DNA from 3 places in the Planococcus sp. 1R117A genome. Region 2 is predicted to be linked to each of the others. Evidence: riboswitches for the same ligand, from Rfam matches in the RefSeq annotation. Region 2 holds a riboswitch; each other region holds the start of a gene.
The links. A riboswitch is a leader RNA that binds a small molecule or an ion and turns the genes downstream of it on or off. The one in region 2 is predicted to bind S-adenosylmethionine.
Positions count from the first base shown of each region.

Region 1: linked by a shared signal. The riboswitch ahead of metK (methionine adenosyltransferase) and the one ahead of ACSFXN_RS05195 (transporter substrate-binding domain-containing protein) in region 2 are both predicted to bind S-adenosylmethionine.
Region 3: linked by a shared signal. The riboswitch ahead of ACSFXN_RS06985 (LLM class flavin-dependent oxidoreductase) and the one ahead of ACSFXN_RS05195 (transporter substrate-binding domain-containing protein) in region 2 are both predicted to bind S-adenosylmethionine.

Region 1 is NZ_JBPRLO010000002.1:848,520-852,807, forward strand. It holds gene ACSFXN_RS09605 (gamma carbonic anhydrase) at 1-527, shown strand, start outside; gene metK (methionine adenosyltransferase) at 580-1,791, opposite strand; SAM riboswitch class I at 1,989-2,101, opposite strand; gene pckA (phosphoenolpyruvate carboxykinase (ATP)) at 2,338-3,927, shown strand; gene ACSFXN_RS09620 (alpha/beta hydrolase family protein) at 4,101-4,288, opposite strand, start outside.
Region 2 is NZ_JBPRLO010000001.1:1,101,472-1,105,759, forward strand. It holds gene ACSFXN_RS05185 (amino acid ABC transporter ATP-binding protein) at 1-108, opposite strand, end outside; gene ACSFXN_RS05190 (amino acid ABC transporter permease) at 105-827, opposite strand; gene ACSFXN_RS05195 (transporter substrate-binding domain-containing protein) at 849-1,664, opposite strand; SAM riboswitch class I at 1,792-1,896, opposite strand; gene solA (N-methyl-L-tryptophan oxidase) at 2,239-3,378, shown strand; gene ACSFXN_RS05205 (DUF4317 domain-containing protein) at 3,592-4,288, opposite strand, start outside.
Region 3 is NZ_JBPRLO010000002.1:318,839-323,126, reverse strand. It holds gene nikE (nickel import ATP-binding protein NikE) at 1-718, shown strand, start outside; gene ACSFXN_RS06990 (YkuS family protein) at 808-1,386, opposite strand; SAM riboswitch class I at 1,750-1,858, shown strand; gene ACSFXN_RS06985 (LLM class flavin-dependent oxidoreductase) at 2,052-3,437, shown strand; gene ACSFXN_RS06980 (hypothetical protein) at 3,626-4,060, shown strand.

The DNA.
Region 1 (4,288 bases), on a different contig from region 2:
ACCCATTCAACGGCAAGCACCCATCCATTCATCCATCCGTATTCATTGCGGACCATACAACAATCACCGGTGATGTGACAATTGGTGCTGAATCATCCGTCTGGTTCAATACCGTCATACGCGGTGACGTCTCTCCGACTATCATCGGAAACAAAACCAATATCCAGGATTTATGCATGCTTCACCAGAGTCCAGGGAAAACATTGATTCTTGAAGACAATGTTACGATTGGCCATCAAGTGACACTCCATAGCTGCATTATCCGAAAAGGCGCACTGATTGGCATGGGATCCATCATATTAGACGGCGCTGAAGTTGGAGAAGGCGCATTCATCGGAGCTGGAAGCCTCGTTCCGCCCGGCAAAGTTATTCCGCCCGGAATGCTGGCGCTTGGGCGTCCAGCGAAAGTGGTCCGTGAACTCCGGGATGATGATAAGCAAGATATGGAACGCATCGTCCGGGAGTATGCGGAAAAAGGTGCTTACTATAAATCATTGCAAAAAAATTATATCGAGCAAGAAAAATAACAACAAAAAAGACGATCAGGCATTTTTGCCTGATCGTCTTTTTTGTTGTTTTTTAAGCTTGTCCATTAAAGATGCCTGATTGTTCTCTAAGAACTTCCACTTTATCTGTACGTTCCCATGGAAGGTCGATATCGGTGCGTCCAAAATGTCCATATGCTGCTGTCTGTTTGTAGATCGGGCGTCGAAGGTCAAGCATTTTGATGATTCCAGCCGGGCGCAAATCGAAGTTTGCACGGACTAGATCGTCCAAAATTTCTTCGTCGACTTTGCCTGTTCCAAATGTATCAAAAGCGATTGATACTGGATGAGCTACGCCGATTGCGTAAGCCAATTGCACTTCGCAACGATCTGCCAAGCCTGCCGCTACGATGTTTTTCGCTACATAACGAGCTGCATAAGCCGCTGAACGGTCCACTTTCGTCGCGTCTTTTCCTGAGAATGCGCCGCCGCCATGGCGTGCAAAGCCGCCGTAAGTATCAACAATAATTTTGCGCCCTGTAAGGCCCGCATCTCCTTGTGGACCACCGATTACAAAACGGCCAGTCGGGTTAATGAAGTATTTTGTTTCATCATCCATCAAATGTTGAGGGACAACTTCATTGATGACATATTCTTTGATGTTGCGCTGTATTTGTTCAAGTGTCACTTCCGGGTGATGCTGTGTGGAAATAACGATGGTGTCCACGCGAAGCGGTTTATTGTTTTCATCGTATTCGATGGTAACTTGTGTTTTGCCATCGGGACGCAAGTATGGAAGTATTTCTTCTTTGCGCACTTGAGCCAATCGGCGTGCCAATTTATGGGCTAGAGAGATTGGTAGAGGCATTAATTCTTCCGTTTCGTTGCACGCGAATCCGAACATCAGACCTTGGTCTCCTGCTCCGATATCGTCTAATTCTTTATCAGTCATTTGGCCTTCACGCGATTCAAGCGCTACGTTTACTCCAGCAGCGATGTCCGGTGATTGCTCATCGATAGATGTCAGAACTGCACTTGTTTCTGAGTCAAAGCCATATTTAGCACGTGTATAACCGATTTCCCGTACTGTTTCACGTACAACTTTCGGGATATCAACGTAAGTGGAAGTCGTAATTTCCCCTGCAACAAGCACTAACCCTGTAGTTACAGTGGTTTCGCATGCAACACGTGCATTGGGATCTTCTGCTAAAATGGCATCCAGGATTGCATCTGAAATCTGGTCACAGATTTTATCCGGATGTCCTTCTGTTACTGATTCTGATGTGAATAATCGACGGTTTTTCAAAATGTGTTTCCTCCTTATATCCTGCGAGATTGCTCTCGAAATTGATACGGTACTCGTTTCCCATGTCAAGTCCGTTCCGTGAGGATTGAACTTCAAGCCGTTGTGGCCTTTGTACACGAGGATTAAGGGCAATTTCATAAAAAAATCCCATCCATCATTTGCATGTGGAAAGGAGAAATCATCATAAGCACCTTTCACTCTTATCGTCCAAGGTTGAGTTCCTTGCTTCAGGTTTGGCACCTTCTCTGCAATTTGCAGCAGGTTGCCGGGTTTCATAGGGCCTGTCCCCTCCACCAGCTCGGAATAAGAGTATCCGTTCAATTTTTCATCATACGGAAAGTATAATGTTATGTCAACGTTTTTCAATCAATCTTTCCACATTAAATCATTAATTGGTTATAATAGGTGATTCAAGATCATAAAATGTATTTTTTTCATTACAATCAGTTATTAGTATAGACTAATGGGCTCAATGTGTTATACTAATGTTCGAATATACATCCTCCCCATCACCATGGGAATAACCGAAAAGGAAGGTACATATAAATGAATCCAGTGAACTTCGCAAACAACTTAAAGGATCTTTTAAATGGCCAAAATGTGCACGTCCAGCTTTCAGTTCCGCAATTAGTGGAAGCGGCAACATCACGTGGGGAAGCCGTATTGACTCGAGAAGGCGCTGTAAAAGCTGAAACCGGCAAATATACAGGCCGCTCGCCTAAAGACAAGTATATAGTAGAAGAAGACATTTCAAAAGACAAAATTGATTGGGGCGCTGTCAACCGTCCGATTTCTTCTGAGGTTTTTGAAAACTTATATAACAAAGTAATCGAGCATTTGAAACAACAAGATGCATTATATGTTTTCAAAGGCTTTGCAGGAGCAGACCCAGAGTCTCGTTTGGCTATCCAGACGATCAATGAGTACGCTTGGCATAATCTGTTCGCCCACCAATTGTTCATCCGCCCGACTGCAGAAGAACTGGCGGCGCATGAAGCGGAATTCACCGTTGTCTACGCCCCGACATTCCAAGCGGATCCTGCAGTGGACGGCACTGATTCTGAAACGTTTATCATCGTTTCTATGGAGAAAAAAATCATTCTGATCGGCGGCACTGAATACGCCGGCGAAATGAAAAAATCCATCTTCTCCATCATGAACCACATCTTGCCTGAAAAAGGCATTCTTCCGATGCACTGTTCAGCTAACGTAGGCCAAGAGGGCGACGTAGCATTATTCTTCGGTTTATCCGGAACAGGAAAAACAACTTTATCTGCTGATGAAGACCGTAAATTGATCGGCGATGACGAGCACGGCTGGTCGGATAATGGCGTCTTCAATATTGAAGGCGGCTGCTATGCGAAAACCATCAATCTTACACGTGAGCACGAACCTCAAATCTATGACGCCATCCGTTTCGGTGCTGTTCTTGAAAACGTTGTCGTTGACGAAGATACACGCATCCCGGATTATCACGATGGATCATTGACTGAAAATACACGTGCCGCTTACCCGATCCAGGCAATTGATAATATTGTGGATCCTTCGGTAGCAGGGCACCCAAAAACAATCGTATTTTTGACAGCTGATGCTTTCGGCGTGTTGCCTCCAATCAGCAAATTGACGAAAGAACAAGCAATGTATCATTTCTTAAGCGGCTACACATCTAAACTGGCTGGAACAGAGCGCGGGGTTACTTCTCCTGAAGCGACATTCTCAACTTGCTTCGGATCACCTTTCCTTCCTTTGCATGCGACTGTGTACGCTGAAATGCTTGGACAAAAAATCGACGAGCATGGCGTTGATGTATTCCTTGTAAATACGGGCTGGACTGGCGGCGAGTACGGAGTCGGCAGCCGTATGAAATTGTCATACACACGCACAATGGTGCGTGCTGCAATCAAAGGCGAACTTCATGATATCGAAACTGATAAAGAAGAAATCTTTGGCCTGCAAATTCCAAAACAAATAACTGGCGTGCCTTCTGAAATCTTGAATCCGCGCAATGCATGGGCAGACAAAGAAGCTTACGACAAGAAAGCAAAAGAACTTTCTCAGGAATTCCAAGAAAACTTCAAAAAATTCGGCACCGTTTCAGCTGACATCAGCGTTCAAGGCGGACCGGCAAAAATCTAATAAGCAAGCTAAAAAGCTATCCTTTATGGATAGCTTTTTTCATTGAAAGTTCACAAATTTTATTTATCTACATATAAAACGATATTCAGTGAAATCTCTTACTCCTGTCTCTGCATTGTACTTGTATCGCTGCACTAGCTTCTTCGCAAAGGTAATGGCCGAACTTTCGGCCATTACCTTTCGTGCCTTCTCATCCATTCCGTCAACGCTTTTACGGTTTTGCGATTGGCTGCTGGCGGAAAGAAATGGGTATACTCCGGGAAATACCAAGTTTCGTGCTGTTGGCCGTTCAGCTTCAATGCTTCTTCCAGTAAATACGCTTGGCCAGGCGAAACATTTTCATCTTTTAGACCGTGGATGA
Region 2 (4,288 bases):
GCTTGGCCCTAAAATGGCAACCACTTCACCTTTGGCAACTGTAAGGTTTATCCCTTTCAGCACATGCTGGTTACCGTAATATTTATGGATATTTTCCAATTTGATCATGCAGCAATCCCTCTTTCATATCTGCGAGCCCGTTTCTCGATTTTCACGAGCAATCGCTCTACTGCTATACAAAGAATCCAGTAGACAATCGATACCGCGATATACACTTCAAAGAATGCTAACCCGCGGGAACCGAGAATTTTGGCTTGCCCCATAATGTCTATAACGCCAATAATGAAAACAAGAGAGGTATCTTTGATGGTGCTGATAAACATATTCCCAAGGTTAGGTATGGCTACTGTCAAAGCTTGCGGGAAGATGATTTTAAGCATCATCTGTGCAGGGCTCATGCCTATCGATTTAGCAGCTTCAAACTGCCCGCGATCAACCGATTCAATAGCAGAACGGATCGTTTCGGACAAGTATGCTCCCAAATTTACGGAAAACGCCAATAGCGCATAAACTTCGGGTGGAATGCTGTTGACGTCCGCCGATTGGAGCCAGCCGTATTCAATCTGCAAGTAATAAATAATTTTCGGTATGCCATAAAATACGAGATAGATCTGAACCAATAAAGGGGTCCCTCTGATAAACGATACGTAAATGGATGAAATCACCCTTAATACCGGGACCCGGTAAATTTTGATGAGGGCGGTGGCCACGCCAATAAACAAGCTTAAAATCAATGAACCTACCGCAATCCCTATGGTGATGGGCAGCCGCGAAATAATTGCAGGAAAGCTTTCTATTAAAAAATTGATATCCAGTAAATTCTCCATTGCCTCTTCCCCTCCACAAACCTATTCAGGGATGTACTCTCCGCCAGTCCATTTTTTCGACAGTTCAGCTAAAGTGCCATCTTGCTTGAGTTCTTCCAAAACAGGATCAATCAGTGCCTTCAATTCTTCGCCCTGCTCCCCATTTTTCAATACGATTCCCATATCATCATTAACCAAAGGCTGGCCGACAATTTCAACGTCCAAATCATTCTTCTCCAAGACTGCATCAATCATGATCGGGTCGTTTACATAAGCATCAAGCCGGCCGTTTTGCACATCCTGCAAAATTTCTGAAGGGTTGCCGCTTTCGCTGTACTTCAAATCAATCGCTTTTGCCGCTTTTTTGTTGTACTCCTCAAGCAACAACGTGTAAGAATCTCCAGCTAAAGCGCCGATTTTCTTGCCTTCTAAATCCTCAATGGTTTGAATATCTTTCCTTCCTTCTTTCACAGCAATAACGGTTTCCGCTGCAAAATAGGATTCATCGGTGAACAAATACTTTTCCTGGCGTTCCGGCGTTTTCGCGACTTGATCGGCGATGGCCTGAATTTTATTGGATTCCAGCGCCAGGAACATGCTGTCCCATGGAACAGCGGTGAATTCGAACGTGTAGCCGTCCAATTTCTCATCGACCGCTTTGACCACTTCTACATCGTATCCGGTCAGTTCGTTGTTCTCATCCGCAAAAGCAAAAGGCGGATAATCGTTTTGCGTTCCGACCAGAATCACTTGCTCGCCTGTAGCACTTGCTGCTTCTTTTGACGAACATCCGCTTAGAATGCCGCCTGCGCCTAGCAATAAAACCAGAGAAAGGGATATGTACTGTTTTCTTTTCATGTTAAAACTCCTTTGTTGGTAAAGAGAGTCGCAAAGTTCTTTCATACTCAAAGCTTTGCGCTGCTTGAATGAATGAGGCCAAAAAACACAAAAAACCTATTCCGATAGGAAATAGGTTTTAATCTAGATCTTATCTTTCAGAGCAAACGCTCTGCAGGAATTAGCACCTCTCATAAAAAATGATGGTTGCTGGACGTCATCGGGCCTGTCCCTCAGTCTCTCTTGATAAGTTATTTAATTTTTACATAATACAGATAGTATTTTACATTGCCCGTTCTGTCAAATACATTTTTCTCTATTTCGAATTTTTACCGCTTATTTTTTATGAAAACAGAAAGAATATGATCGAAATACACGAGCTCATTTTACTGGCCAGCGCTGCAGTTGCGGTTGAAATCTCTGCAAAGAGGGCTTCCTCTGCCCTACTTCAAAGTTTGAACAACCCATTTGACAATAATTCGAATCTTAAATACTATCTAATAATACTTCTTATGCCTTTTTACTAATTCACTTTATGCTGTCCTGACTTTCTGAACAATGGCCCAAATTTAAAGAAGAGCGGAGCGAACTGGCAATGACAAAAGAACCTGTATATGATGTAGCCATCGTAGGTGCGGGAACGATGGGAATGGCTGCTGGCGCCTTTTTGGCGAAACAGAATGCAAAGACCCTGCTAATTGATGCCTTCGACCCGCCGCACATTAAGGGAAGCCATCACGGGGACACTCGCTTGATCCGGCATGCTTATGGTGAAGGCAGACAATACGTGACGCTTGTGAAGCGTGCCCAGCGATTATGGGAGGAACTCGAACAGCAGACAGGCTACAAAATTTTTGAAAAAACCGGTGTTCTTGGACTTGGCCCGAAAGATTCGCCTTTTCTGCAAGAAACAATCGCGGCTGCTCAGAAATATGATCTCCCTTTGGAAATCTTAAACGGCCAGGAAATCCAAAGCAGGTGGCCTGGTTTTTCGGTGCCGGACCACTTTATTGGGTGCTTTGAAGCAGGATCGGGAATCATTTACAGCGAGGCGGCCATCCGGGCTTACAAGGAAACCGCTCTTAAAAACGGAGCGGACCTTGTCTCCAATACACCAGTGCGGGACATCGACATGAATGATGCAAATGGGATAAAAATTTCGACCGACCATACTGCCTTTTATGCAAAAAAAGTGATCATCACTGCCGGTGCCTGGGCCGCAAAGTTATTGCCGGAGTTAAGCCTTCCGATTCAGCCGACACGCAAAGCCGTCGGCTGGTTTGATGCCCCTTCCGATCTGTACAGCGATGCCCACTTTCCGGCCTTCTTTATCGAGGACGGGGATAAAAAAGCTTATGGTTTCCCTAATTTGAACGGCGCCGGCCTTAAAATCGGCAAATCTGATGGCGGACAGCTGATTGACCCGGACGTGCATACCCAGAACTTCGGACTGTATGAAAGTGATGAAGGCGACTTAAGGCATATGCTTCAAACCTATATGCCTCAAGCAAATGGCACATTGAATCAAGGAAAAACCTGTCTGTATACAAACTCGCGCGACCATGATTTTATCGTTGATTATCATCCAGACCATCCGCAAGTCATTTTTGCCTGCGGCTTTTCGGGGCATGGCTTTAAATTCGGCAGCGTAATGGGAGAAGTATTGAGCCAAATGGCGTTGGAAGGCCAAAGCACCTTTGATATTTCCATCTTCTCTCTCAAGCGATTCAATTAGTGAGTTTTCTTATAGCTAGTACTTAAGGATATAGACAGAAAAAAAAGCACCTCTTATGAGATGCTTTTTTTCCTGATTTAATTTGATGGACGAAGAGAGCCTAAAGAGAATTTGCAACTGTCTTCACCAGTAAACATTTTATTTCCCGGGAAATATACGATATTTTAAAGCCTAAAAACAGTGTATTTCAGCTGGTAAGGATTGCTCAAATCGCTACTCCAGCTGCTCTTCCTCAAGCAGTTTAAACCCTTCAATCATCGTGTCTTCTTCCACTTCGATCAAGATGCAGCGTTTGCCGTTATAATTGACGCCTTTGACGTATCGTAAGTCTTGCGGGCTGATTTTGATTTCCGCGACTTTTGTGTTGATTTTGATCGACTTGGACGCATAGCTTGGCACGACGTGGCTTGCTTTCATTTCGTAGTTTTTGTCTTCCACCACTTGCTGGAAGGCCCTTTCCACTTTTTCGCTACTTACATCTTTGACGCCGCTCGCCTTCAAGACACGTGTCACTTCTACCGTATCCAAAACTGGCGGCTCCTCATCTTCATTCTCAGCTTCTTTTTCCACTTCCAGCATGAGATTGATCTCATCATAGAGACCGGCAAGGGTTCTTGAATCTACTTCTTCTCCGATTACGGCTTTGACGATTTCCTCAAACACCGCTTTGTCTTCCTCGGCGGTCATGATTTCATTGCCGTTTAAGACGTTCTCGATAAACTGGAAATCTGGTTTGTTCGCTTTGCCCGAAGCATAAACGATGTGATGAATGTCCGCGGCATTGTCCGTGAAGCTCGGGAACAAAAATCCGCCAACTGGAGAAGCCAATTTAATGACGGGATCGACCAACACATTTGACTTGAATTCTTTTTCGACAAAGTCAAACACCAGTGAACTTTTCGGCAGTTCA
Region 3 (4,288 bases), on a different contig from region 2:
TATCGAAGAAGGGACGTGTTTGGGGCTTCTTGGAACAAGTGGGGCAGGCAAGAGCACGTTAGGCAAAGTCATTCTGGGGATGGAGAAGCCGGAAGAAGGCAAAGTCATTTTCCAAGGCCAAGACATTTATACAATGGATTCCATTACCCGAAAACGTCTCAGAAGAAATCTTCAAGTGGTCTTTCAGGATAGTTATTCATCGGTGAATCCGCGCATGACGGCGGAAAAGATTATCGGGGAGCCCTTGGAAAATTACGAAAGGCTGTCGGCATCCGAGATGAAACGGACGATTGCGCATTTATTGGATATGGTAGGGCTGGATGCGGAAGATATGAAAAAATACCCCCGGCAGTTCAGCGGAGGGCAATTGCAGCGGATCAATATTGCCAGAGCGATCGCTTTAAAGCCGAAATTGATGGTCCTGGATGAATCCGTCAGCAGTCTCGATATGGTGAACCAAACAAATATCCTGAACTTGTTAAAGGAATTGAAATCGGTCTATGGCCTTTCTTATCTATTTATCACCCATGATATCAGAGCTGCCTATTCCATTTCGGATGCTTTAGCAGTCATGGAAAAAGGCAGGTTGATCGCAACCAGCCAAGACAAAAATGAAATTTTTTCTTCACAGCAACCTATTGTAAAGAAACTAGTCTCTTCTATTCTTTCGGAACATCCCCGCAACCGAACGATTGCTTCTGACAAAAGTTTTGTTTGATGCAGGATCAAGCAGGCAAGCTGCCATATATAAAAAGCCGAAGAATCCACTGGGAAGTGGGCGCTTCGGCTTTTTTTATCCTCGTTATTTTAATTCAATGATGAAGAATCTCTTGAAGTTTCAGTGCCTTGCGGGTCTTTAGACGAGCTGGAAACTTTCTCTTTCACTTGAGTCGTGGCTTCCGTGGCTTTTTCTTTAGCCTGGTTGGCCAAGTCAGTTGCTTTTTCTTTCACTTGGCTCAATTTTCCGCTTCCATCACCGCTCGAATTGCTGCTGGCTAATTTTTCTTTGACGGTAACTTGGAGTTCTTTGCCGCTTTTCGGTGCTAAAAGAAGGGCCACTACCGAGCCGATCGCTGCTCCGCTTAAGAGGCCTGCGAAAAACCCGCTGCCGGATTCACTTTTCGCTGCATCCGGCTGGCCTGGGATTTTCCCAGCGCGCTGCAAACGTTCTTCCACTTCGTCAACAATTTCGTTAACCGTGCTTCCGCTTACTTCCACTAAGGAGCCCTTGAAGCGAAGGTGGTCGTAGCTTTCAGAATTGCGGACGACCAGGACATCGTATTTGGCTGCTTTTTCTTTCTGGTCAAGCATGTCTGCCTGATATCCTCTTTTCCCTAATGCGAGTTGGATGTCTGTAAACGGATGTTCTACTGCGATTCTTGGCATATTATCAAACCTCTTTCTTTATTATCGTTATTCTAGTGTCTTTCCCTATCTGGTCCATTAGTTAAACATATGCACGATAACTTCTATGAAATTTTGTAAGAAAATAGAATGTATAGATGTGAGAACTAGAGAAGAACGCTAGAAAGCAGAGGACATTATTTGATGGCAGTAACCAAGAATCAAAAAAAAGCATCAGTTGTTTTTTTGAAGTGCAAAGGAATTTCATGGAGCTACCATCAAAATAAAGTTCTTCTTCATACAATTAATCCAAGTTAAACAATAAGACTTATAGGATAAATAAAATTTTCACAAATTACGTTGACTTTCCATTGATTTAATATTATGATTATTTTTAATTTAATAATCTTATCCAGAGAAGCCGAGGGACTGGCCCGTTGACGCTTCAGCAACCTCTGACATTTGTCAGAAAGGTGCTAAATCCAGCAAGAATTTTATTCTTGGGAGATAAGAGCGGGATTGTGTACATATACAGCCTTCTTTTCTCTTTTATCGAGAAAAGGAGGTTTTTTATTTTGTTCATTGTCCTCAAATTTAAATACGGCAAGTATATAAAGAAAAGGCAATAGTAAATCCTCAAATCAATCATTGTGTTAAAAAGGTTAGTTGAAACACCAAAAACGGTGCACACAAAGGAGCGGATTTTTATGACAAACAAACGGATTTATTTAAATGCATTTGATATGAACTGTGCAGGCCACCAATCACCTGGGCTCTGGACGCACCCCGAAGATCAATCGCATAAATACAAAGACAGCGAGTATTGGATCGAATTGGCGAAGCTATTGGAAAAAGGAAAGTTCGATGCCATCTTTATCGCGGATGTCCTCGGTACATATGATGTCTATAATGGCTCCAGAGATGCCGCCGTCCGGCAAGGGGCGCAGTCTCCTGTCAACGATCCGCTGCTGGTCGTGCCGCTTATGTCAGCAGTCACGAAACATTTGGGGTTCGGTGTCACAGCTTCCGTTACCCATGAACATCCATACACTTTTGCCCGCCGGATTTCTACGCTGGATCATTTAACAAAAGGCCGCATCGGCTGGAACATTGTGACTTCTTATCTCAAGAGCGCGGCTGTCAATATCGGGTTAGACGACCAGATCAAGCATGACGAGCGGTATGACATTGCCGAGGAGTATTTGGAAGTGTGCTATAAATTATGGGAATCCAGTTGGGAAGAAGATGCCGTGCTGCTGGATAAAGTGAATGGCATTTATACAGATCCTGAAAAAGTGCATGATATCCAGCATGAAGGGAAATATTATAAAGTGCCCGGTGCCCATTTAACGGAACCTTCCAGACAGCGGACACCTGTCCTTTACCAGGCTGGCGCTTCTAAAAAAGGTGTGGCTTTTGCCGGAAAACATGCTGAATGTGTCTTCATCGGTCCGCCGAATATTGAACTGGCCAAAAAAACGGTAGATAAAATACATGCGGAAGTTGAGAGTTCCGGGCGGAAGAAAGATGATGTGAAGATTCTTGCTTTGCTGACGCCGATTGTCGGCAAAACTGAAGAAGAAGCGATTGAAAAATACAATGACTATAAGAAGCATATCAGCCATGAAGGGGCTCTCGCCTTGTTCGGAGGTTGGACCGGCATTGATTTGTCCGGCTATGCACCGGATCAGCCGCTTGAATACATTGAAAATGATGCCATTCAGTCCGCTTTGGAAAACTTCACCAAAATCCTGCCGGGCAGAAAACCGACGGTCAATGACATTAAAGAATATGTCGGCATTGGCGGACTTGGGCCATTCACTGTCGGATCTCCAGAGCAGGTTGCCGATACGCTTGAAAAATGGGTAAATGAAACAGGCATCGATGGCTTCAATATCGCTTACGCTATCACACCTGGAACTTTTGAAGATTTCATTGAACTCGTTGTGCCGATTCTTCAAGAGCGGGGACTTGTGCAAAAAGAATACGAAGGAAATTCTTTGCGTGATGCTTTATTTGGAGAAGGCGCTCATTTATCGCCTGTCCATCCTGGAAAACAATATACACGTGTGCCAGTAACGGCAAACAATTAAAATTACTCGATCAGCAGGGAGGAGAAGTGCTTAAAAAAGCGCTTCTTCTTTCTTTTTTGATTGCAAACGACTTTTAAACAAGCTAACAGGAAATTATTTCAAGTTAATGAAACCATCTTTCTTTTCCCATCGTATATAAGCATACAATGAATAGTTCCCGTGCAATCCCTATGAAGGAGGAGATGGTTTTGAAACGATTTCTATATTATTTCGCCTGGACAATAGTTCTGGGATTTGTATTGTATTTTGGCATGCAGCTTCAAGAGCAGTTGAATGAGATGGCGCAACAAACATTTGAGCCAGCTGCGCTGAGAGTGTTTATTGCACTTTTCCCTGTAGCATTGGGGTTGCTGCTGCGTACTCCGAAATTTCTTCTTGAAGCGAAAGAGAACAAGTCTCGAAAGTTCGACTGGCCCATTTTTGCTGCAATTGGTTTGCCATCACTTTTTCTGGTATTGATGTCTTTTTTGCCTTTCATGCCGTTCATAATAGGATGGATTGCCATTCCGGAAATCATCTTAATAGGCGGAACGACTGTACCGACAGTTGCTGGACTGGTTTTTGGTTACGTATTGCTGGATAGTTTTAATAACAGAACTATGAAAGAAGCGACAAGAACTTGAGGGAAGGCTGATGTCGGCCTGGACACCGTCTTCTCTTTGGTTGGGGATTTTTAATGATTGAACCTAATTTGATTCATTTGCCGTCTATGGGGTGTTCCGGAAAGGACGGGTGTTAAGTCGGTGCAGAGAGGTTTTGAGACCAAGACATCCAATGATGAACAGATGAAAAACATCACGGAGAGTCATGGAGGAAGTTTTCGTCAGTTTTCACCAGAAATCCAGCCAGTC